4 regions of the Erwinia sp. AC075 genome follow, and region 4 is predicted to be linked to each of the others. Evidence: predicted binding sites of a transcription regulator. Region 4 holds the regulator's gene; each other region holds the start of a gene.
What was found. The regulator PurR, encoded in region 4, represses purine synthesis genes. The targets are predictions, from matches to a motif close to CANGCAAACGTTTGCNTG.

Region 1: a site for PurR is predicted at 3,142-3,159, ahead of AC0IXH_RS09440 (amino acid aminotransferase). Genes of this name have one in related genera too.
Region 2: a site for PurR is predicted at 3,686-3,703, ahead of serA (phosphoglycerate dehydrogenase). Genes of this name have one in related genera too.
Region 3: a site for PurR is predicted at 3,134-3,151, ahead of gcvT (glycine cleavage system aminomethyltransferase GcvT). Genes of this name have one in related genera too.

What each region holds. Positions count from the first base shown of each region.
Region 1 is NZ_CEEDEU010000001.1:2,002,607-2,008,285, forward strand. Features, by position in the region: gene pncB (nicotinate phosphoribosyltransferase) at 1-24, shown strand, start outside; gene asnS (asparagine--tRNA ligase) at 201-1,601, shown strand; gene ompF (porin OmpF) at 1,903-3,009, shown strand; gene AC0IXH_RS09440 (amino acid aminotransferase) at 3,224-4,414, shown strand; gene AC0IXH_RS09445 (MBL fold metallo-hydrolase) at 4,483-5,112, opposite strand; gene AC0IXH_RS09450 (peptidoglycan L,D-endopeptidase MepK) at 5,157-5,679, opposite strand, start outside.
Region 2 is NZ_CEEDEU010000001.1:4,822,439-4,828,117, forward strand. Features, by position in the region: gene argO (arginine exporter ArgO) at 131-751, shown strand; gene AC0IXH_RS22430 (oxidative stress defense protein) at 938-1,663, shown strand; gene AC0IXH_RS22435 (LysR family transcriptional regulator ArgP) at 1,743-2,639, opposite strand; gene rpiA (ribose-5-phosphate isomerase RpiA) at 2,844-3,503, shown strand; gene serA (phosphoglycerate dehydrogenase) at 3,807-5,042, shown strand; gene AC0IXH_RS22450 (5-formyltetrahydrofolate cyclo-ligase) at 5,132-5,679, opposite strand, start outside.
Region 3 is NZ_CEEDEU010000001.1:4,830,579-4,836,257, forward strand. Features, by position in the region: gene pepP (Xaa-Pro aminopeptidase) at 1-321, shown strand, start outside; gene ubiH (2-octaprenyl-6-methoxyphenyl hydroxylase) at 321-1,499, shown strand; gene ubiI (FAD-dependent 2-octaprenylphenol hydroxylase) at 1,513-2,715, shown strand; gene gcvT (glycine cleavage system aminomethyltransferase GcvT) at 3,208-4,302, shown strand; gene gcvH (glycine cleavage system protein GcvH) at 4,332-4,718, shown strand; gene gcvP (aminomethyl-transferring glycine dehydrogenase) at 4,790-5,679, shown strand, end outside.
Region 4 is NZ_CEEDEU010000001.1:1,617,929-1,623,607, forward strand. Features, by position in the region: gene rnt (ribonuclease T) at 1-137, shown strand, start outside; gene AC0IXH_RS07565 (NAD(P)-dependent oxidoreductase) at 186-1,031, shown strand; gene AC0IXH_RS07570 (Grx4 family monothiol glutaredoxin) at 1,085-1,423, opposite strand; gene AC0IXH_RS07575 (C40 family peptidase) at 1,796-2,635, shown strand; gene cydH (cytochrome bd-I oxidase subunit CydH) at 2,679-2,768, opposite strand; gene purR (HTH-type transcriptional repressor PurR) at 3,053-4,078, shown strand; gene punR (DNA-binding transcriptional activator PunR) at 4,127-5,038, opposite strand; gene punC (purine nucleoside transporter PunC) at 5,152-5,679, shown strand, end outside.

The sequences.
Region 1 (5,679 bases), 380 kb from region 4:
CCACTGGTGAAAAAAGCCAGTTAGTGCCGCAATAAAAAGAGAAGAGCTTCAGCCTCTTCTCTTTTCCTTCCTGCAATTTCTCTGATAAATCTCCCGCAGAACAACGAATTCTTCTTGTGTCTCGCCAGTCGGCAAGTAACATAGCACTACCCCAAATCCGGGGTATTTTTTTTAATCCTGATTAATAGTGAGAGACTTTTATGAGCGTTGTGCCTGTAGCGGATGTACTGCAAGGCCGGGTCGCGGTTGACAGTGAAGTCACCGTACGTGGCTGGGTACGTACACGAAGAGATTCAAAAGCTGGTATTTCCTTCATCGCCGTATATGACGGCTCCTGCTTTAATCCCGTCCAGGCTGTCGTCAATAATTCTCTGAATAATTATCAGGACGAAGTACTGCGACTGACCACCGGTTGTTCGGTGATCATTACCGGCAAAGTGGTGGAATCACCGGGCGAAGGCCAGAGCTTTGAAATCCAGGCCACTGCAGTAGAAGTGGTCGGCTGGGTGGATGATCCTGATACCTATCCTATGGCTGCTAAACGTCACAGCATCGAATACCTGCGTGAAGTGGCTCACCTGCGCCCGCGTACTAACCTGATCGGTGCCGTGGCGCGTGTTCGTCATACGCTGGCGCAAGCGCTGCATCGTTTCTTTGATGAGCAGGGCTTCTTCTGGGTTTCTACTCCGCTGATCACCGCGTCGGATACCGAAGGGGCGGGAGAAATGTTCCGCGTTTCCACGCTGGATATGGAAAACCTGCCGCGCACGCCAGAAGGCAAAGTGAACTTTGACGAAGATTTCTTCGGCAAAGAAGCCTTCCTGACGGTATCCGGCCAGCTGAATGGCGAGACCTACGCCAGCGCCATCTCCAAAATCTATACCTTTGGCCCAACCTTCCGTGCAGAAAACTCCAATACCAGCCGCCACCTGGCTGAATTCTGGATGCTGGAGCCGGAAATCGCCTTTGCTGACCTGGAAGACAACGCCGCACTGGCCGAAGCCATGCTGAAATACGTCTTCAAAGCGGTACTGGAAGAGCGTCGTGATGATATGGAGTTCTTTGCCGAGCGCGTAGACAAAGATGCCATCGCGCGCCTTGAGCGTTTTGTAACCACAGATTTTGCTCAGGTGGAATACACCGAAGCGGTAGAAATTCTGATCGCCTGTGGTGAGAAGTTTGAAAATGCCGTCTCCTGGGGTATCGATCTCTCCTCAGAACACGAGCGTTATCTGGCAGAAAAACACTTCAAAGCACCGGTAGTGGTTAAAAACTATCCGAAAGATATCAAAGCGTTCTATATGCGCCTGAACGACGACGGTAAAACCGTGGCGGCGATGGACGTTTTGGCCCCAGGTATCGGGGAAATCATCGGCGGTTCACAGCGTGAAGAGCGTCTGGATGTACTGGATGCACGTCTGGCTGAAATGGGTCTGAATAAAGAAGATTACTGGTGGTATCGTGACCTGCGCCGCTACGGCACCGTTCCTCATTCAGGTTTCGGATTAGGTTTCGAAAGATTAATCGCCTATGTCACCGGTGTGCAAAATGTAAGAGATGTTATCGCCTTCCCAAGGACGCCGCGTAACGCTACCTTCTGATTTTCAGCATTAAATATAAGAAATTCATATATATATTCAAGGTCAGCCTCGCTGGCCTTTTTTTATTTTTGTAAATTTAGATATAGTTCACAAAGTTCCGTGATTCTTACATTTTGTAATACATATTTTCCTCTTGTTACTAGAATAGGAGATTAGTAGCATTTTCGGGCTAGATAATCCGCTCAGCGAATGGAAAGATGCGTGCAGACACAGGAAGACACCAAACTCTCTTCGGGGTTCTGTAAAGAATTGTTGACGGCAGTGGCAGGTGTCCAAATAACTCCAATGAGGGTAATAAAAAATGATGAAGCGCAACATTCTGGCACTGGTTATCCCAGCCCTGTTAGCAGCTGGTGCAGCCAATGCAGCAGAAATCTATAACAAAGACGGCAACAAGCTGGACCTCTATGGTAAAGCTGTTGGTCTGCACTACTTCTCATCAGACGACGACAGCTACGGCGGTGATGGCGATAAGTCCTATGTCCGTTTTGGTTTCAAAGGTGAAACCCAGATCAACGACATGCTGACCGGTTACGGCCAGTGGGAATACAACATCCAGGCAAACAACTCTGAAGGTTCTGACGCGCAAGACGGCAACAAAACCCGTCTGGGCTTTGCTGGTCTGAAATTCGCTGAGTACGGTTCTGTAGATTACGGTCGTAACTACGGCATCGCTTATGACGCACTGGCCTGGACAGATATGCTGCCAGAATTCGGTGGCGACTTCGGCCAGTCTGATACCATGACCAGCCGTACCGGCGGCGTGGCGACTTACCGTAACACCAATTTCTTTGGTCTGGTTGATGGCTGGGACTTCGCAGCTCAGTACCAGGGCAAAAACGAACGTGATGACCTGCAGCGCTCTAACGGCGACGGCTACGGTGTGTCGACTTCTTACACCTCACCAATCGGTGTTGGCATCGTAGGTGCTTATAGCTCTCAGGACCGTGTTGACGGCCAGAACACTGACCTGGCTCTGGGTCGTGGTGACCGTGCAGAGTTCTGGGGCACTGCTCTGAAATATGATGCAAACAACGTTTACCTGGCCGCATCTTATGCTGAAGGCCGTAACGCTACCCGTATCTCTGGTAACATCATCGACGCCAATGGTGTGTCTAACGCTGTTGCTGGCTACGCTAACAAAACTCAGGACATCGAGTTAGTTGCACAGTACCAGTTCGACTTCGGTCTGCGTCCGTCCATTGCCTACGTTCAGACTAAAGGCAAAGATATCGAAGGCGTTGGCGATGTTGACCTGGTTAAATACTTCGAAGTGGGCGCGACTTACTACTTCAATAAAAACATGTCTACCTATGTTGACTACATCATCAACCAGATTGATGACGACAACAAACTGGGCATAGGTTCAGGCGATACCGTAGCATTGGGTCTGGTTTACCAGTTCTAATAAGCTGCACTGCCGGGGTGATTCGCGTCACCACCGCGCAACGTCAAAACGGGGCTTCGGCCCCGTTTTTGTTTCCTCCGCCCCGCTTTCTCCCTCTGATTAATTACCCTCACTCTGTTCCCTGTGATTTTTAACGCAAACGGTTGGCAATTTGTGCGCTGTGGCGTAACCTGAGTCCTCACTTCGCTTTAGATTAAGCTAACGGACTTCGACTATGTTTGAACGCATTGCAGCTGCACCCGCCGACCCTATTCTTGGTTTAGCCGATCTCTTCCGTGCCGACGATCGCCCAAATACGATCAATCTGGGCATTGGTGTCTATAAAGACGAAACCGGCAAAACACCGGTACTCACCAGCGTGAAGAAAGCTGAGCAGTATCTGTTAGAGAATGAAACCACCAAAAATTACCTCAGCATCGATGGACTGGCCGACTTCGGTAAGTGCACTCAGGAACTGTTGTTTGGGAAAGACAACGCCATTGTGAGCACCAAGCGTGCCCGCACAGCGCAGACCCCAGGTGGAACCGGTGCATTGCGCGTTGCGGCTGACTTTATTGCCACTCAGACCAGCGCGAAGCGCATCTGGGTAAGCAACCCAAGCTGGCCGAACCATAAAAATGTGTTTGAATCCGCGGGTCTTGAAGTCTGCGAGTACCAGTATTACGACGCGGCCAATCACTCCCTCGACTTTGACGGCATGGTTAACGCCCTGCGTGAGGTTGCAGCCGGTGACGTGGTGCTGTTCCATGGCTGCTGCCATAACCCGACCGGTATTGATCCGACGGCTGAACAGTGGGCACAACTTTCCGAGCTGTCACTGGCCGGTGGCTGGCTGCCGCTGTTCGACTTCGCCTATCAGGGCTTTGCCCGGGGTCTGGAAGAAGATGCTGAAGGCCTGCGTATTTTTGCGGCCAGCCATCAGGAACTGATCGTCGCCAGCTCTTACTCGAAAAACTTCGGTCTGTATAACGAACGCGTTGGCGCACTGACGCTGGTTGCCAGCGAAGCATCGGTAGCGGATACCGCATTCAGCCAGGTGAAAGCCACCATCCGTGCAAACTACTCTAACCCACCGGCGCACGGTGCGGCGGTAGTGGCCACCATCCTCGGTAACGCGGCTCTGCGTGCTATCTGGGAGCAGGAACTGGCAGACATGCGTCAACGCATCCACCGTATGCGTCAGCTGTTTGTGAACACCCTGCAGGAGAAAGGCGCTAAAGGGGATTTCAGCTTTATCATCAAGCAGAATGGCATGTTCTCATTCAGCGGTTTGACGAAAGACCAGGTGGTTCGCCTGCGCGAAGAGTTCGGCGTGTATGCGGTGAATTCAGGTCGCGTTAACGTGGCGGGCATGACGCCAGATAATATGGCTCCGCTGTGTGAAGCGATTGTCGCCGTGCTGTAAACCGGCGACTGAGCATAAAAAAAGCCTGCTTAATGCAGGCTTTTTTGTGTCTTTTTTCCCCGCGCGCGTTACTGCAGGAACGGGTTCGAAATTCTTTCACGGCCCAGTGTGGACATCGGCCCATGTCCCGGTAAAAAGGTCACGTCGTCACCCAGCGGTAAAAGCTTGGTCTTAATGGATGCGATCAGGTCCGCATGGCTGCCCTGAGGAAAATCAGAACGCCCTACGCCGCCGTTAAAGATCACGTCACCGGAGACCAGCAGGCGAGAAGCACGGTCAAAGAACACGATGTGACCGGGCGTATGGCCAGGGCATAACAGGATCTCGAGGGTGATGTTGCCGAGCTGCACGGTTTCCCCCTCTTCCAGCCAGCGATCTGGCGTCAGGGGCGCGCAATAGGGGAAGCCGAACATCTGGCTCTGAGCAGGTAAACCTTCCAGCCAGAAAGCATCCGCTTTATGTGGACCAACAACCGGCACGCCATAAAAAGCCGCCAGTTCGGCAGCGGCGCCAACATGATCAAGGTGTCCGTGGGTCAGCAGAATTTGCGTTACGGTAACGCCTTTTTCGGCCACATGCGCCTGAATGGTTTCGGCATCGCCGCCGGGGTCAACCACCGCTGCCTGCAGGGTTTCCGCGCACCAGATTAGCGAGCAATTCTGGGCGAATGCCGTCACCGGGATAATTTGATAGTCCATAACACTCCGTTACCGGCGAGCCATGGCCCTACCGGAATTTCATCTTACCAGTGCCGTGCCGGCCCGGTATCAATATGCACAAAGTTACTGCTTGGGTAGTATCCTACACCACCAGCGCCCATGGAAAGCGCCGCTTTGCGAACATTGCTCAATGCAATCCCGTCAATATGTAAATCCATCGCCTGACCCAGCGTGTGGTAACTGTGCTTTGCTACGCCTTTGGTGTGGGCCCGCAGGGAATTATTGGTCGCCAGCGAACGATACCCCGATATCAACGTCACCGGTTTGCGGGTATCGAGCAACGCCTGCAAACGATAAAGCTGATCGAACAGATGCGGATCGATGTTCTTGACCTTGTTGGCCCGATAATCACGGAAGAAATGATTCAAACGTGACAACTCATCCTTGTCGTAACTTTTCCCGTTAAAAAACTCAGTTTTGAGCGTTTCACCGGTATTCAGGTTATTCAATGTTAATACACGAGGACGCGAGGTGGAGAGCGAGGCGAAAGCCTGTCGGGGAAGCAATGCACAACCTAATGCAGCGCCTCCTAATGTCAGCCACTTA
Region 2 (5,679 bases), 3.2 Mb from region 4:
GCGAGCCACGGTTCGCCTTTCTTGCCTTAACGTTATTAGAAAAACTGATATAACATTAGTTTATTCCATTTCCTCTAATGAACCTTCCGCTATACACTCGCCTGCAATTATTCAGGACGAGGTGTTTCCCGTGTTTTCAATCTTCTTTCAGGGCATGGCTCTGGGTGCTGCGTTAATCCTGCCGTTAGGGCCACAAAATGCGCTGGTGTTAAATCAGGGCGTGCGTCGTCAATATCATCTGATGACCGCCGGACTCTGTACCCTGAGCGACATCGTCCTGATTTGCGCCGGAGTGTTTGGCGGCAGTGCCTTGCTGACCCAATCGCCACTGCTGCTCAATCTGGTGACCTGGGGCGGCGTGCTTTTCCTGCTGTGGTACGGCTGGGGAGCATTGCGTACCGCGTTCAGCGGCAACATTGACCTCTCTTCCTCCGCCGCGATGAAGCAGGGACGCTGGCGGATTGTCGCCACCATGATGGCCGTGACCTGGCTGAATCCGCATGTCTATATCGATACCTTTGTGGTGCTCGGCAGTCTGGGCGGACAGCTTCCGGCGGAAGCCCGCAGCTGGTTTGCGTTGGGCTCGGTTACCGCATCAATCCTGTGGTTCTTTGGCCTGGCGTCACTCGCCGCCTGGCTGTCACCGCTGCTGAATACGGCGAAAGCCCAACGCATCATCAATGCGCTGGTTGGGGTTATGATGTGGGGCATTGCGTTAAAGCTGGCGCTGCAGGCAACAGGTTTCCAGTAATTGTCTGATGGGGATGATTTCCGTCACAAGGAACTCACTCCAGGAATTAAGGTCATAGCCTGATACCCGAAAACGCAATAACATATGCCAGCTTGTTGCGTTTTAACGGAACATTTCTCTGGCGGTGAGGCAATTTTCCCCGTCAGTAAACCTTGATGTGACTGAAATACCCCACGGAGGAACCCAGTGAAGCTTACTAAATTGGCCCTGGCCGCAATGATTGGATTTGGAACCGTACCGGCTCTGGCGCTGGCAGATGAGCTGCCGAATGGCCCACACGTTGTGACGTCTGGCCAGTCCAGTGTTGAAGCCACACCGGATATCGCTACGCTGGCTATTGAAGTCAGCATTTCGGCGAAAGATGCCGCTGCAGCCAAGACTCAGGCCGATACGCGAGTCGCGCAGTACTTTGATTTCCTGCAAAAAAATGGCATTGAGAAGAAAGATATTGATGCCGCTAACCTGCGTACCCAGCCAGAATATGACTACACCAAAGAAGGCAAAGCGGTGCTGAAAGGCTACCGTGCGGTGCGTCAGGTGCAGGTGACTCTGCGTCAGTTAGATAAGCTGAACGAGCTGCTGGACGGTGCGCTGAAGTCTGGCCTGAACGAAATCCGCTCCGTTGAGCTGGGCGTGGCCCATCCGGATGAGTACCGCAACAAGGCGCGTCAGGCCGCGATTCAGGACGCGACGCAGCAGGCAGGCGAGCTGGCGAAAGGCTTTAATACCAAGCTGGGCCCGGTTTACAGCATCCGTTATCACGTTGCTAACTACCAGCCAATGCCGGTCGCGCGCATGTATAAAATGGCCGATGCCGCACCGATGACCTCTGCGGCGGAAACCTATGAAAAGCAGAGCATTCACTTCGACGATCAGGTTGATGTGGTGTTTGAACTGCAGCGTAACCCGTAATCGCAAAAAGGGCGTTGTCGGTGACAACGCCCGGTGCAGGCTGCATTCAGGGCTCCCAACGGGAGCCTTTTTTTATGGCCTATTCCGGCTGACGCAGGACGCGATGGCCGTGAGCGATCAACGCATCGGTGACCTTGCGCATCAGGCGGCTTTCTGGCGCGAAGCGGTGCCAGTAAAGCATCCGGCGCTGGAACAGGCCCGGCGTTAAGTCAATCAGCTCGCCTTCTGCCAGCTCGCGCTCAATCTGCAGGTGCGGGATCATACAGCAGGTGGTGCCCTGACGCGCCAGCTGCACAAACGCTTCCGACGAGTTAACGATATGGCAGGGCACGCTGCCCGGCGACAGGTCAAAGTTCTGCTGTAAAAAGGCCTGATGCATATCATCCAGATGGTCGAAGGCCACCGCGGGCGCTTTCAGCAGGGCAGAGCGGGTCACGCCATTCGGGAAATAACGCGCGGCAAATTCCTTCGAGCCGACAAACAGATAATCCAGCGCGCCGAGCTGATCCACCAGGCAGCTTGGCAGAGGCTGAGGTTGAATACTCACTGCCCCAACCACTTCGCCACGACGCAGGCGTTCCTGCGTGCGGCTTTCATCTTCCACCTGCAGGTTCAGACGCACCGGAGAGTCGGTTAATACGGTTTTCAGCGCGGGCAGCAGCCAGGTTGCCAGACTGTCGGCGTTTATTGCCAGCGACAGCAGCAATGGCGTGGTGCCGCTGTTCTCATCGCCCAGCCACTCCTCTTCCAGCAGTTCAACCTGGTGCAGTAACGCCAGCAGCTTTTGCCCTTGCTCGGTTGGGCGTGGCGGCACGGTACGCACCAGCAGCGGCTGGCCGAACATGTTCTCCAACTGCTTGATTCGTTGTGAGACTGCCGACTGGGTAATGCAAAGCTTTTGTGCTGCGCGTTCGAAGCCGCGCTCGCGAATCACTGCATCCAGCGCCTGAAGCGTGCGATAATCCGGGCGTTTCATAGTGGGTGATAACTCTCTTTCAGGTGTGGAAACTGCACTATGCCATATTTTTGTCACTTTGCCCTGGGCAAAGGCGACATTATCCCGCTTCAGGTTTGTGGCCTGGCTTCCAAAGTGCCAACAAAGCCCGCGTGAAGGCAGTCATTTCCATCGGGTTGTTTTATACTAGCGCCACACTGTAGCTGTACGGAATCTAAACTTACCATGACACAGGATGAACTGAAAAAGGCCGTAGGTTGGGCAGCGCTGGACTACGTTACCCCGGGCACCATTGTCGGTGTGGGAACGGGTTCCACGGCCGCTCACTTTATCGATGCATTGGGCTCGATCAAACACCAGATTGACGGTGCGGTCTCCAGCTCTGAGGCTTCAACAGAGAAGCTGAAAAGCCTGGGTATTCAGGTGTTCGACCTCAACGAAATTGATTCCCTGTCGGTCTACGTCGATGGCGCTGATGAGATCAACGGCATGATGCAGATGATCAAAGGCGGTGGCGCGGCGCTGACGCGGGAGAAAATCATCTCTGCGGTGGCGGATAAGTTTGTCTGTATCGCGGATGAGTCTAAACAGGTTGATGTGTTGGGCGGTTTCCCGCTGCCGGTGGAAGTGATCCCGATGGCCCGCAGTTTTGTGGCGCGTGAACTGGTGAAGCTGGGCGGCCTGCCGGAATACCGTCAGCATGTGCTGACCGATAACGGCAACATTATTCTCGACGTGCATAATCTGAAAATTCTTGACCCGATTGCGCTGGAGAAAGCGATTAATGCGCTGCCAGGCGTGGTCACGGTGGGGCTGTTTGCTGCACGCTGTGCCGACGTTGCGCTGATTGGTACCGCCAACGGTGTGAAGACCATAGTAAAATGATCTTACCGGCGCCGCCCCGGCGTCGGTTATTTTCTGATAAAAAACATCTTTTCTGAACCCGATGAAATTTGGTGACTTATGTCACATAACTTTCATGCGCAGGCGTATCCTGCTAATCCTTTTCACCATTCCCCGATTATCTGCCAAATTGTGCTGCCTTGCCTGTTAGCCGTGCTGGCATCCAGGCAATCGTTTGTATTGCCGCAGCCGTAAATTTTGATATTTTGGCAGAAGGCTATCTTATACCCGGATGTAGATAGGGGTAAGCTGGCACTTCTGAAGTCGCAAAAATAGGGTCGGGAAATGGCAAAAGTATCACTGGAGAAAGACAAGATTAAGTTCCTGTTGGTGGAAGGCGTCCACCAGAGCGCGGTCGAGAATTTGCGCGCATCAGGGTACACCAACATCGAATTTCATAAAGGCGCGCTGGACAGCGACGCTCTGAAAGAGTCCATTCGCGACGCGCACTTTATCGGTATCCGCTCGCGCACCAACCTCACCGAAGACATTTTCGCTGCGGCGGAAAAACTGGTGGCGGTAGGCTGCTTCTGTATCGGAACCAACCAGGTTGATCTGACTGCTGCTGGCAGCCGTGGCATCCCGGTATTTAATGCACCTTTCTCCAATACCCGATCCGTTGCTGAGCTGGTCATCGGCGAGCTGCTGTTAATGCTGCGCGGCGTGCCTGCCGCGAACGCCAAAGCACACCGTGGCATCTGGAACAAACTGGCCGTGGGTTCTTTTGAAGCCCGTGGTAAGAAGCTGGGCATCATCGGCTACGGCCATATCGGCATGCAGCTGGGCGTGCTGGCGGAAAGCCTGGGTATGCACGTGTTCTTCTATGATATCGAGAGCAAGCTGCCGCTGGGTAACGCCACGCAGGTTCGCCATCTGTCTGACCTGCTGAATATGAGTGATGTCGTCAGCCTGCATGTACCAGAGACGCTCTCAACGCAGAACATGATGGGCGCAGAAGAGCTGGCGATGATGAAGCCAGGCTCACTGCTGATTAACGCCTCACGCGGCACCGTGGTCGATATTCCTGCCCTGTGTAAAGTGCTGGCGGACAAGCATCTGGCGGGCGCGGCAATTGACGTGTTCCCGGAAGAACCTGCGACCAACAGCGATCCGTTCCTGTCGCCGCTGTGCGAGTTTGATAACGTGATCCTGACGCCACACATCGGTGGATCAACGCAGGAAGCGCAGGAAAATATCGGTATCGAAGTGGCCGGCAAGCTGGCTAAGTACTCGGATAACGGTTCAACGCTGTCTGCGGTTAACTTCCCGGAAGTCTCTCTGCCGATGCATGGCGACCAGAGCCGTTTGCTGCACATCCACGAGAACCGTCCCGGCGTGCTGACCGCAATCAACAACATCTTTGCAGACCAGGGCGTCAACATCGCCGCACAGTACCTGCAAACTACCCCACAGATGGGTTATGTGGTGATTGATGTCGATGCACCGCAGGATGTGGCGGACAAAGCGCTGCAGCTGATGAAAGCCATTCCGGGCACCATCCGTGCTCGTCTGCTGTACTGATTAAGCTGGCGGGTTAACGCCCGCTCCAGTAATCACCCTAAAAAAAGCCCCGGCAATTGCCCGGGGCTTTTTTTTATAGCGATTCAGCCTTACCACTGCCAGATTTTCGACGGCGTGATCATCGCCGGGAGCGGCACATCCCACTCTGCAACGGGCAGATCATCAACCCGCTGGCAATCATGCCCAAGACCGACGGGTAAAAATCCGTGCTGCTGCCAATTTTGCAGCGTGCGGTCGTAAAAACCCCCGCCCATCCCCAGCCGTTGTCCCTGCTTATCAAAGGCCACTAACGGCACCAACAGCACATCCAGCTCGCTAAGCGTGGCCAGATTGCGGATATCCAACGGCGGCTCAGGAATACGCAGCCGGTTGGGTGTAAGCGTCGTGTGCTCGTCATAACGAATAAACAACAGCTGGCCTTCGGAGAACGGATGGAGCACCGGCAGGTACACCTGTTGCTTGTGCTGCCAGAGTTTGGCAATCAGCGGACGGGTATTCAGCTCACCGTCGAAAGAGAGAAACAGGGCGATTTTTTTGGCTTGTTGTATCGGAGCAAAATTAAGCGCGCGTTCGGCGGCTTGCACGGCGGCGAGCTGTTGCTGCTCGGGTGTCAGCGCCCGACGGAGGTGACGAACAT
Region 3 (5,679 bases), 3.2 Mb from region 4:
GATATCGATACGCTGATCGAAGAGCAGGCCCATCGCCAGTTCTTTATGCACGGACTGAGCCACTGGCTGGGGCTGGACGTGCATGACGTCGGCGTGTACGGCAACGATCGCGACCGCACGCTTGAGCCAGGCATGGTGATCACCATCGAGCCGGGTCTGTACATCGCGCCGGATGCGGATGTGCCTGCCGAATATCGCGGCATCGGCATTCGCATCGAGGACGACATCATTATCACCGCTGAAGGTAACGAAAACCTGACGGCGACGGTGGTGAAAGAGGCGGACGAGATCGAAGCGTTGATGGCGGCAGCGAAAGCCTGATGAGCATCGTAATTGCAGGCGGAGGAATGGCGGGAGCCACGCTGGCGCTGGCCATTTCTCATCTGACGCAGGGACAGGTGCCGGTCACGCTGGTGGAAGCCACCGAACCCGCCAGCCTATCCCATCCTGGTTTTGATGGCCGGGCGATTGCGCTGGCGGCGGGAACCTGTCAGCAGCTGGCGGCCATTAATCTTTGGCCGTACTTGAAGGATTGCGCCACCGCCATCACCCATGTTCACGTCAGCGATCGCGGCCATGCCAGTTTTGTCTCGCTGGATGCTGCCGACCATGGCATTTCTGCGTTGGGTCAGGTGGTTGAGCTGCACGATATCGGCCAGCGGCTGTTTACGCTGCTGAAGAAGGCGCCCGGCGTGCGCGTATGTTGCCCGGCAAAAGTTACCGGGCTGGTGCGCAATCAGCAAGATGTGCAGGTGACGCTCAGCAATGGCGAAACCTTGCCGGCTCAGCTGCTGGTGGCGGCCGACGGCTCGCGCTCCTCGGTGGCGGCGTCCTGCGGCGTGCAGTGGCAGTCGCAGGATTATCAACAGGTGGCGGTAATCGCCAACGTGGCAACTCAACAACCCCATCTGGGCCGGGCTTATGAGCGCTTTACCGAGCATGGCCCGTTAGCGTTATTGCCGATGTCTGCGGGCAGAAGTTCGCTGGTGTGGTGCCATCCGCTGGACGATAAAGCCCGAATCGATGGCTGGAGCGATCGGCAGTTTATTCACCAGCTTCAGCAGGCGTTTGGCTGGCGCTTAGGCCGCATTACCCAGGTCGGGCAGCGTCACAGCTATCCGCTGCAGCTGCAGGCTGCCTCTCAGCATGTTTCACACCGGCTGGCGCTGGTTGGCAATGCCGCGCAAACGCTGCATCCGATCGCCGGTCAGGGATTTAATTTAGGGCTGCGTGACGTGATGTCGCTTGCCGAAACGGTAGCGGCAAGCTGGCGCGCTGGCGAAGATGTGGGAAGTTATGCCACGCTGCAGCGCTATCAGCAGCGCCGACAGCCGGATGCCGCGGCGACCATTGGCATTACCGACACGCTGGTCAGGTTGTTTGCTAACCGCTATACACCGCTGGTGGCAGGAAGGAGTCTTGGCCTGATGGCGATGGACTCGCTGCCGCTGGTGCGTAATTTGCTCGCCGAGCGCACGTTAGGCTGGGTTGAGCGCTAAGGAGAAAGCAGTAATGCAAACCTATGATGTTATCGTCGCAGGCGGCGGTATGGTTGGACTGGCGGTCGCCTGTGGCCTGCAGGGCAGCGGGATGAAAATCGCGGTACTGGAGCGTGAACCTGCCGCAGAACCGTCTGTGGCTGAGCAGCCTGCGCTGCGGGTGTCCGCCATCAACGCCGCCAGCGAACGTCTGCTGCAGCATCTTGATGTCTGGACCTCGATTCTGGCAGCACGCGCCAGCGCCTATCACGGTATGGAAGTCTGGGACCGAGACAGCTTTGGTCACATCGCTTTTGACGATGGTCAACAAGGGCTGGCGCACCTCGGCCACATTATCGAGAACCCGATTATTCATCAGGCGCTGTGGAAGAAAGCCAGCGAGCTGAGCGACATCACGCTGATTGCACCGGCAGAGCTCCAGCAGGTGGCCTTTGGCGACAACGAAGCCTTTGTCACCCTGAAAGATGGCAGCATGATGAGTGCCCGTCTGCTGGTGGCGGCCGATGGCGCCAACTCCTGGCTGCGCAACAAAGCGGATATTCCGATGGCGTTCTGGGATTACGACCACCATGCGCTGGTGGCCAATATCCGCACCGGGCAGCCGCACGACGCGGTAGCCCGTCAGGTCTTCCACGGCGACGGCATTCTGGCGTTCCTGCCGCTGAGCGATCCGCATCTGTGCTCGATTGTCTGGTCGGTTTCGCCGCAGGAAGCGACACGTTTGCAGTCGATGCCGGAAGATCTCTTCAATCAGCAGCTGTCGGTGGCCTTCGATCTGCGACTGGGGCTGTGTAAGGTGGAAAGTGAGCGCAAAAGCTTTCCGCTGATGGGACGTTATGCCCGCAACTTTGCCGCGCACCGTCTGGCATTGGTCGGCGATGCCGCGCATACCATTCATCCGCTTGCAGGTCAGGGCGTTAACCTCGGCTTTATGGATGCCGCCGAACTGATTGGCGAAGTGAAGCGCCTGCACCAGCAGGGCAAAGATATTGGACAGCACCTGTATCTGCGTCGCTACGAGCGCAGCCGTAAGCACAGTGCGGCGATGATGCTGGCCGGAATGCAGGGCTTCCGTGAGCTGTTTAACGGCAACAACCCGGCGAAAAAGCTGCTGCGGGATATTGGTCTGAGCCTGGCCGATAATCTGCCTGGCGTGAAGCCACGTCTGCTGAAGCAGGCGATGGGGCTGAACGATCTTCCCGAGTGGTTGCGGTAACCTTGCGATGCCGTTCAGGGCGAAGTTCACCTTGCCCTGAACGTTTTCCCTCCTCTGCTTTTCCCCTGTTGCTGCTAATCTTTAAACCAACTTATTTACCCACAGAAGCGCTTTTTCAGGTGAGTGCAACGGCTGCCCCATTTTGGCCCATCGTTTGAAAAATTCTAATTTTACTGCACACTTCGCATTACTTTTAATAATGGATAAATTGATAACCTGAAGTTATTTTTTATCTGTTTCGCCTGAAACCCTTACTTTTAAACTGACTTTTTGCCGGTTTATTGCCGTTTATGTGCGGTTTGCCGCGGAAATCTGGTGAAAAATGCTGGAAACTCTGTTGCCGTTCCGCCCTGCACTGAAAAGATTCACCCCCGTTTAACTTATGGTTAATGGCCGCATTCGGTGGTAAGTTCAGAGCCAGGGTATCGTTTGCGTTCCGGTCGTCACAGGCTGTGACCAGGCGCATGACAACTTGTAAAGCACAGGAATGATATGACTCAGCAGACCCCCTTATTCGAACAGCATCAGGCTTGCGGTGCGCGCATGGTGGATTTCCATGGCTGGATGATGCCGCTGCATTATGGCTCCCAGATGGATGAGCACCACGCGGTCCGAACTGATGCCGGCATGTTTGACGTCTCCCACATGACCATTGTCGATCTCAAAGGTGCGCGCACCCGGGAATTCCTGCGCTATCTGCTTGCCAACGACGTTGCCAAACTCACGGTTCCGGGCAAAGCCCTTTATACCGGCATGCTTAACGCATCGGCTGGCGTAATTGACGATCTGATTGTTTACTTTATGACCGAGGACTTCTTCCGTCTGGTGGTTAACTCTGCCACCCGTGAGAAAGACCTGGCGTGGATTGGCGAGCACGCGACACCGTTCGGCGTTGAGCTGACGCTGCGTGACGACCTGTCGCTGATTGCCGTACAGGGTCCGCAGGCGCAGGAAAAGGCGCAGACGCTGTTTGACGAAGCGCAGCGCCAGGCCGTAGCCGGCATGAAGCCGTTCTTTGGCGTGCAGGCCGGTGAGCTGTTTATCGCCACCACCGGTTACACCGGCGAAGCAGGCTACGAGATTGCGCTGCCCAATGAGCAGGCGGCGGATTTCTGGCAGAAGCTGCTGGCGGCAGGCGTGAAGCCTGCGGGCCTGGGCGCACGCGATACGCTGCGTCTGGAAGCCGGTATGAATCTGTATGGTCAGGAGATGGACGAGGGCGTCTCTCCGCTGGCCGCCAATATGGGTTGGACCGTGGCGTGGCTGCCGGAAGACCGCAATTTTATCGGCCGTGAAGCGCTGGAATCCCAGCGTGAAAAAGGCACCGAGCAGCTGGTCGGCCTGATCATGACTGAAAAAGGCGTGCTGCGTAATGAACTGCCGGTACGCTTTACCGACGGCGAAGGCAATCTGCGTGAAGGTGTGATCACCAGCGGATCTTTCTCCCCGACTTTAGGGTGCAGTATTGCCCTGGCACGCGTTCCTGCTGGCATTGGCGAGCAGGCTATCGTGCAGATCCGTAACCGGGAAATGCCGGTTAAGGTCACTAAACCGATTTTTGTACGCGCCGGTAAACCGGTCGTCTGATAACAATAACCTCTCAGGAGAGCCTGGCGATGAGCAATGTGCCAAATGAACTGAAATACCGTGACAGCCACGAATGGGTGCGCAAAGAAGCCGACGGAACTTACACCGTAGGCATCACCGAGCACGCGCAGGAGCTGCTGGGCGATATGGTGTTTGTTGACCTGCCGGATGTGGGTAACACCTACAGCCAGGGCGACGACTGCGCCGTGGCCGAGTCAGTGAAAGCAGCGTCGGATATTTACGCGCCCATCAGCGGCGAAATTATCGAGGTGAATAGCGCGCTGGACGGCGAACCGGAGCTGGTCAACAGCGCCCCGTACGCCGAAGGCTGGCTGTTCAAAATCAAAGCCAGCAATGAATCTGAACTGGATTCGCTGCTGGATGCCGATGCTTACAAAGGCAGCATCGACGAATAAATCATTGCCCTGCGGGACGAGCCCATTCGTCCCGCTTCTGCTTACCATGCCCGATTCAGGATTTACCGCTAATGACTCAGACTCTCAGCCAGCTTGAACACACCGGCGCGTTTATCGAGCGCCATATTGGTCCTTCGCAGGAGCAGCAAGCTGCGATGCTCAATGCCACCGGTGCCAGCTCACTCCATGACCTGATCGCGTCGATCGTGCCGGCAGATATTCAGCTGCCGAGCCCTCCCGCGGTGGGGGATGCCCTGACTGAACATCAGGCTCTTGCGGAGCTGAAGGCGATCGCCAGTCAGAATCTGCGTTACAAATCCTATATCGGCATGGGCTATACCCCGGTGCTGACGCCGCCGGTTATCCTGCGCAACATGCTGGAAAACCCAGGCTGGTACACCGCTTACACCCCTTATCAGCCGGAAGTGTCTCAGGGGCGTCTTGAAGCGCTGCTGAACTTCCAGCAGCTGACGCTGGACCTGACCGGTCTGGATATTGCTTCCGCCTCGTTGCTGGACGAAGCCACCGCCGCTGCTGAAGCGATGGCGATGGCCAAACGCGTCAGCAAGCTGAAAAATGCCAACCGCTTCTTTGTGGCTGACGATATTCACCCGCAAACCCTCGACGTGGTGCGCACCCGTGCGGCAACCTTCGGCTTTGAGGTACTGGTCGATAAAGCCGAAAAGGTGCTCGATCATCAGGACCTGTTCGGTGTGCTGTTGCAGCAGGTCGGCACCACCGGTGAAGCGCATGAGTACAGCGATCTGATTGCCGAGCTGAAAAACCGCAAGGTGATCGTCAGCGTCGCGGCGGACTTTATGACCCTGGTGCTGTTGCAGGCGCCGGGTAAAATCGGTGCGGATATCGTCTTTGGTTCCGCGCAACGCTTTGGCGTGCCAATGGGCTACGGCGGTCCACACGCGGCCTTCTTCGCCGCCCGTGATGAACACAAACGCTCCAT
Region 4 (5,679 bases):
CGGGAATGGCCTTTGACAGCAGCCAGGCACACTCCGCGCTGTACGATACCGTGCAGACTGCCGACCTGTTCTGTGAACTGGTAAACCGCTGGAAACGCCTCGGTGGCTGGCCGCTGCCGATCGCAGAAGAAAGCTAGCCTGCTAACTTTCAGCCATACTCTGCTGACCTAATGTGGAGATGCTGAATGAAAACAATTGCTGTCGTTGCGCCCGGTGCCATGGGATCTGCCATTGCCGGGCTGCTCACCCACCATCATCTTGAAGTGCTGACCTTAATCGAAGGTCGTTCCCAGGCAACAGCTGAACGCGCTAAACAGGCTGGGATGACGCCGGTCAGTGCGGAAGAATTGATGCGCGCCGATGTCATCCTCTCTATCGTCCCTCCCGCCTCAGCGGTGACGCTGGCGGAGTTTCTGGCTCCTCTGCTGAGTGCTGCCCAGACCAAACCCCTTTATGTCGACTGCAATGCCATCGGTGAAGATACCCTGAAACGGGTTGCCGCAACGATTGCGCCTACCCGCGCGGGGTTTGTCGATGGCGCGATTATCGGTCTGCCGCCGGCGTCCCCTGAAGATGAAAGTCCGCAATTTTGGTTTGCGGGCGATCGGGCTGACTCTCTGGCGGAACTGGAGAGGTTCGGATTGCGGGTCAAAATCATGCAGGCGCAGACTGGCGCGGCGTCGGCGTTAAAAATGTCCTACGCCGGGATCAATAAAGGCATCACCTTGCTGTCTGCGCTGATGCTGATTAACGCCAGTCGGGTGGGCGCTGCCGGAGCACTGCTTGAGGAAATGGAGGCGAGCCAGCCGGCACTGCTGGCGCGTTTGCGCAAGGCTATTCCGGATATGTACAGCAAGGCCTGGCGCTGGGCGCCAGAAATGGAAGAGATTGCGACGTTAAATGGCCGCGAATTGCCCGACGAGCCGCTTTTTCACGCCCTTGCCACCTTCTGCCGTCAGATGGCTGAGGATCAGCAACAAGGCGGAGATTTCACCGATCTGCTTAACGCTTTTCTGCAGCAGCAAAAATAAGCATAAAAAAAGGCAGGCGCTCATCACGCCTGCCTTTTCTGCTTCTGACGGGCTTATTCAGCGGCGTCAGAAGGGTATTTTTGCGCGGTATCTTTAATCAGCTGCTGCAGTTCACCCTGCTGGTACATCTGAATAATGATGTCGCAACCGCCGACCAGTTCACCGTCAATCCACAGTTGTGGGAAGGTTGGCCAGTTGGCGTATTTAGGCAGCTCAGCACGAATTTCTGGGTTCAGCAGAATATCAACGTAGGCAAAACGCTCGCCACAGGCTGAAAGTGCCTGAACGGCCTGGGCAGAGAAGCCACAGCTTGGCAGTTTTGGTGAGCCTTTCATGTACAGCAGAATCGGGTTTTCTGCTATCTGGCGCTCAATTTTTTCAATAGTACTCATAAATGGCTTCCTTAATCGGATACTTCGTGTCTATTTATTGTAGCGACTGTGCGGGCCCGATGAAAACGACATTTTTTAACAGTTGGGCACGCCCTCAGAGCCGCCAGCGTGCAGGCGATAGCGTTAAAATAACATTTTCCTATTGCTTTCGCTGGATTAATGCATGAGAAAAGCACAGGTTTTGCGCAGATAAACAGCTGATTTGGCTAATTTTTACAGTTTTTACTTGCTCTGTATCATTGAAACAAAAAAGACCTTACCTTTTGTTAATGAGTTAGATTAGAATTGCAAAATGACGCTGCTGAAAGGCAGAACTCCCTGTTTCTGGCAAGCTGTGGCCTCTGGTCGTAGCACAAACTGTTAATGGTAACGATGCGTTTACTTATCACGCTCTTCATGCTGGCCTTTGCCCAGCTGTTTTTCAATATGGCGCACGCATCGCCACATGCCCCTATTAATGCAAATCATCATAAGGCAGATAGCGGCACGCCTGCCCGAGAGGATGAGCGACGTAAACGCCGACCGGTTAAAGCCAACAGCACCAAAAAAGTTAAAGAATCCACCAGCAAAAAATCTCGCTTAACCTCAGTACAAAAGTTGAAGCTTAAAAAGAAACCTTCGCTGCAAACCGCCTCTGTTCAGACTGCCCCGTTGCACTCCAGCAAATACAAAAAGAAAACCACCTTAAACGCCGGAAAAAAACGCTATGGCCGCCATCGTGGCAAGGTTGTCGATACTGCTGAAGAGCTGACGTCAGACTCTGTTTCTGCGCCATTAAAGTTAAGTAAAGCTCACCGCGCCCGCTATCAAAAAGCCCGTGAAACCGCGATGACCAAACTGATGGGCCAGCTGGGTAAACCTTACCAATGGGGCGGAACGTCGCCTAAAACCGGCTTCGATTGCAGCGGCCTGGTGTGGTATGCCTACAAGGATTTAGTGAAGTTTAAAATCCCGCGCACGGCGAATGAGATGTATCACCTGCATGATGCGGCTTCGATAAAGCGTGATGAGCTGGAGAAAGGCGATTTAGTCTTCTTCCGCATTAACGGGCGCGAGACGGCAGATCATGTTGGCGTGTATCTGGGTGGTGGGAAGTTTATTCAGTCGCCACGTACTGGCAAGGATATTCAGGTCAGCGCTCTGGCAGATGATTACTGGCAGCGCCACTATATTGGTGCCCGCCGGATGATGACGCCAAAAACCATTCGATAGCGGAAATACTCAGAGCCGATCGTCAGACCGGCCCTGTTTGCACTTAATGCATAATCGCGGTGAAGCTAAACGCCATAATCATCAACAGTGCGCAAACCGTGGTCAGTAAAGAGAACTTCAGATCGGTATCCATTTTTAATCCTAAATAGCCCTACAGTTTATGATGCCATCAATTTTCCCATACTTGACGGTAAAAATCTCGTTTTCTCTGCCAAGCCTTGTTAGAATTCTTTTTTTGTTGCGCAACGGCCCGCACCTTAAGGTGTTTAGCGGTCTTTAATCAGCGCTTTTTCCTTCCTGACGACTCCGGACAGCAACTAAAAAACGACTTCAGACGTCAGGTTTTCGATCTCACCAGGCAAACGATTAACAACAGGCTTATCAAACAGTTAAGATAGGCGCAGGAGTAGTTATTTCATGGCAACAATTAAAGATGTGGCAAAGCAAGCCGGGGTGTCCACCACCACCGTCTCCCACGTCATCAACAAGACCCGTTTCGTTGCAGAAGAAACGCGGGAAGCCGTGTGGGCCGCCATTAAGGCGCTCCACTATTCACCCAGCGCGGTTGCCCGTAGTCTGAAGGTGAATCACACCAAAACCATCGGGCTGCTGGCTACTTCGAGCGAGGCGCCCTATTTCGCCGAAATTATTGAAGCCATTGAAAACCGCTGTTTTGCCAAAGGCTACACGCTGATCCTCGGTAACGCCCACAATGATCTTGCCAAGCAGCAGGCCTATCTGTCGATGATGGCGCAGAAACGCGTGGATGGCCTGCTGGTGATGTGTTCCGAATACCCGGACGAGCTGATCACCATGCTAGAAGATAACCGCAATATTCCTATGGTGGTGATGGACTGGGGCAAATCGCGCGGTGACTTTACCGATACGGTAGAAGACAACGCCTTTGAAGGCGGTTATCTGGCTGGCCGTTATCTGATCGACCGTGGGCATCGAGATATTGGTGTCATACCCGGTCAGATGGAGCGTAACACCGGCGGTGGCCGTCTTGCCGGATTTATGAAAGCATTGTCTGAAGCGGGGATTACCTTGCGTGACGAGTGGCTGGTTCAGGGCAATTTCGAACCTGAATCAGGTCACCAGGCGATGCAGCAAATCCTCTCGCAGAAGCAGCGTCCAACGGCGGTGTTCTGCGGTGGCGATGTGATGGCGATGGGCGCAATTTGTGCGGCTGATGAGATGGGCCTGCGCGTTCCGCAGGATATATCGGTGATCGGGTACGATAACGTACGCAACGCCCGTTACTTCACACCGGCCCTGACCACGGTTCACCAGCCAAAAGAACAGCTGGGCGAAACCGCCTTCGATATGCTGTTAGATCGTATCACCAGCAAGCGTGAAGAACCGCAGACGATTGAAGTACATCCTACGTTGATCGAACGCCGTTCGGTTGCCGATGGTCCCTTCCTGGACTATCGCCGCTAGTCCCGCTCAGTGCTGAGGGCGAATTCTCCCTCGGCACACTATGTTGACTCAGGGCTCTTCCTTCAGCCATTCACTGTTCAGCGTGTCACTGTCACCCAGATAATCCAGCAACCAGCTCAGCGCCGGTGAAGCCTGCTGCTCAGACCAGCTCACGCAGCACGGACTGTCCGGAAATCCGCCTTCCAGCGTCAGTTCATGCAAAGCGCCCTTTTGCAGCAGCGGTTGCGCCAGATGGCCCGGCACCATCCCCACGCACAAGCCCGCCAGCAGGCAGTCAAACGCGCTTTCCCAGTCTGGCACCACCAACCGCCGCTGATTATCCAGCGTCCATGTGGTGCGTTTCGGCAAGGCTCTTGAGGTATCTTCCAGCACCAGTGAAGGCCATTCGCCAATGGCCTCTTCACTGGTTTCTGCGTGCTGACGTGCCAGCGGATGATCCGCGGCGACCACACAGCGCCAGTTGAGCGCGCCCATATTGCGGAAGGCGAAGCGGCCACCTACCGGGATAGCCTGTGTCGCGCCGATGGCAACATCCACCCGCCCATCGGCCAACGCATCCCAGACGCCGTTAAATACTTCTGCTGACAGATGCAGTTCCATATCCGGAAAGTGCCGATAAAAGTCGACTACCAGCTGTCGGGTGCGCTGAGATTTAACGATGCGATCGACGGCGATATTAATTTGCCCTCGCCAGCCGTTAGCGACCTGTTGGCACTGCCGTCGGGTGGCTAGCATTTTTTTGATGACACTGCGGCCCTCCTGGATAAATACCCGTCCCGCATCGGTCAGCACCACATCACGGTGGCGACGCTCAAACAACGGCACGGCAAGCCATTCCTCCAGCTGCCGCACGGTATAACTGATGGCTGAGGGTACGCGATGGAGCTCTGCGGCGGCAGCGGTAAAACTGCCGCTGCGGGCAACTGCATCAACCACTTCAAGGGAATGTTCTGACCACATAATCTGCCTGCAATATTTTTGAACGCAACCTGCAAATATTACCGTTTCACAAGCTGTATGGCACGCGATTACACTCTGCGGCGTTTCGTTCATCACAAATAAAGAGCAAAAGAATGCCTTCGAAAGGATTTATTGTTTACCTGGCGCTGTTAAGCGTGGCAGGTTTCCTCGCTACCGATATGTACCTGCCTGCCTTTGGTGCCATGCAACAAGACCTGCAAACCGATGCCGGGATCATCAGCGCCAGCCTCAGCCTGTTCCTGGCGGGTTTTGCCATCGCCCAGCTGTTTTGGGGTCCGTTGTCGGATCGTATTGGCCGTAAGCCTGTGCTGTTGATGGGTCTGAGTCTGTTCGCCGTCAGTTGTGGCGCGATGTGGTGGGTAGATTCTGCTGCTGCCCTGCTGGCGTTGCGCTTTGTGCAAGCGGTGGGGATTTGTGCCGCTGCCGTCAGCTGGCAGGCACTGGTTGTCGACCGCTATTCCGCCAGCCAGGCAAATCGCGTATTCGCCTCCATCATGCCGTTAGTGGCACTCTCGCCTGCGCTCGCGCCGTTACTGGGCGCCTGGTTACTCAACCATTTCAGCTGGCGCGCCATTTTTGTCGCGCTTCTGCTGGTCGCGGTGGTGCTGCTGATTTCCACC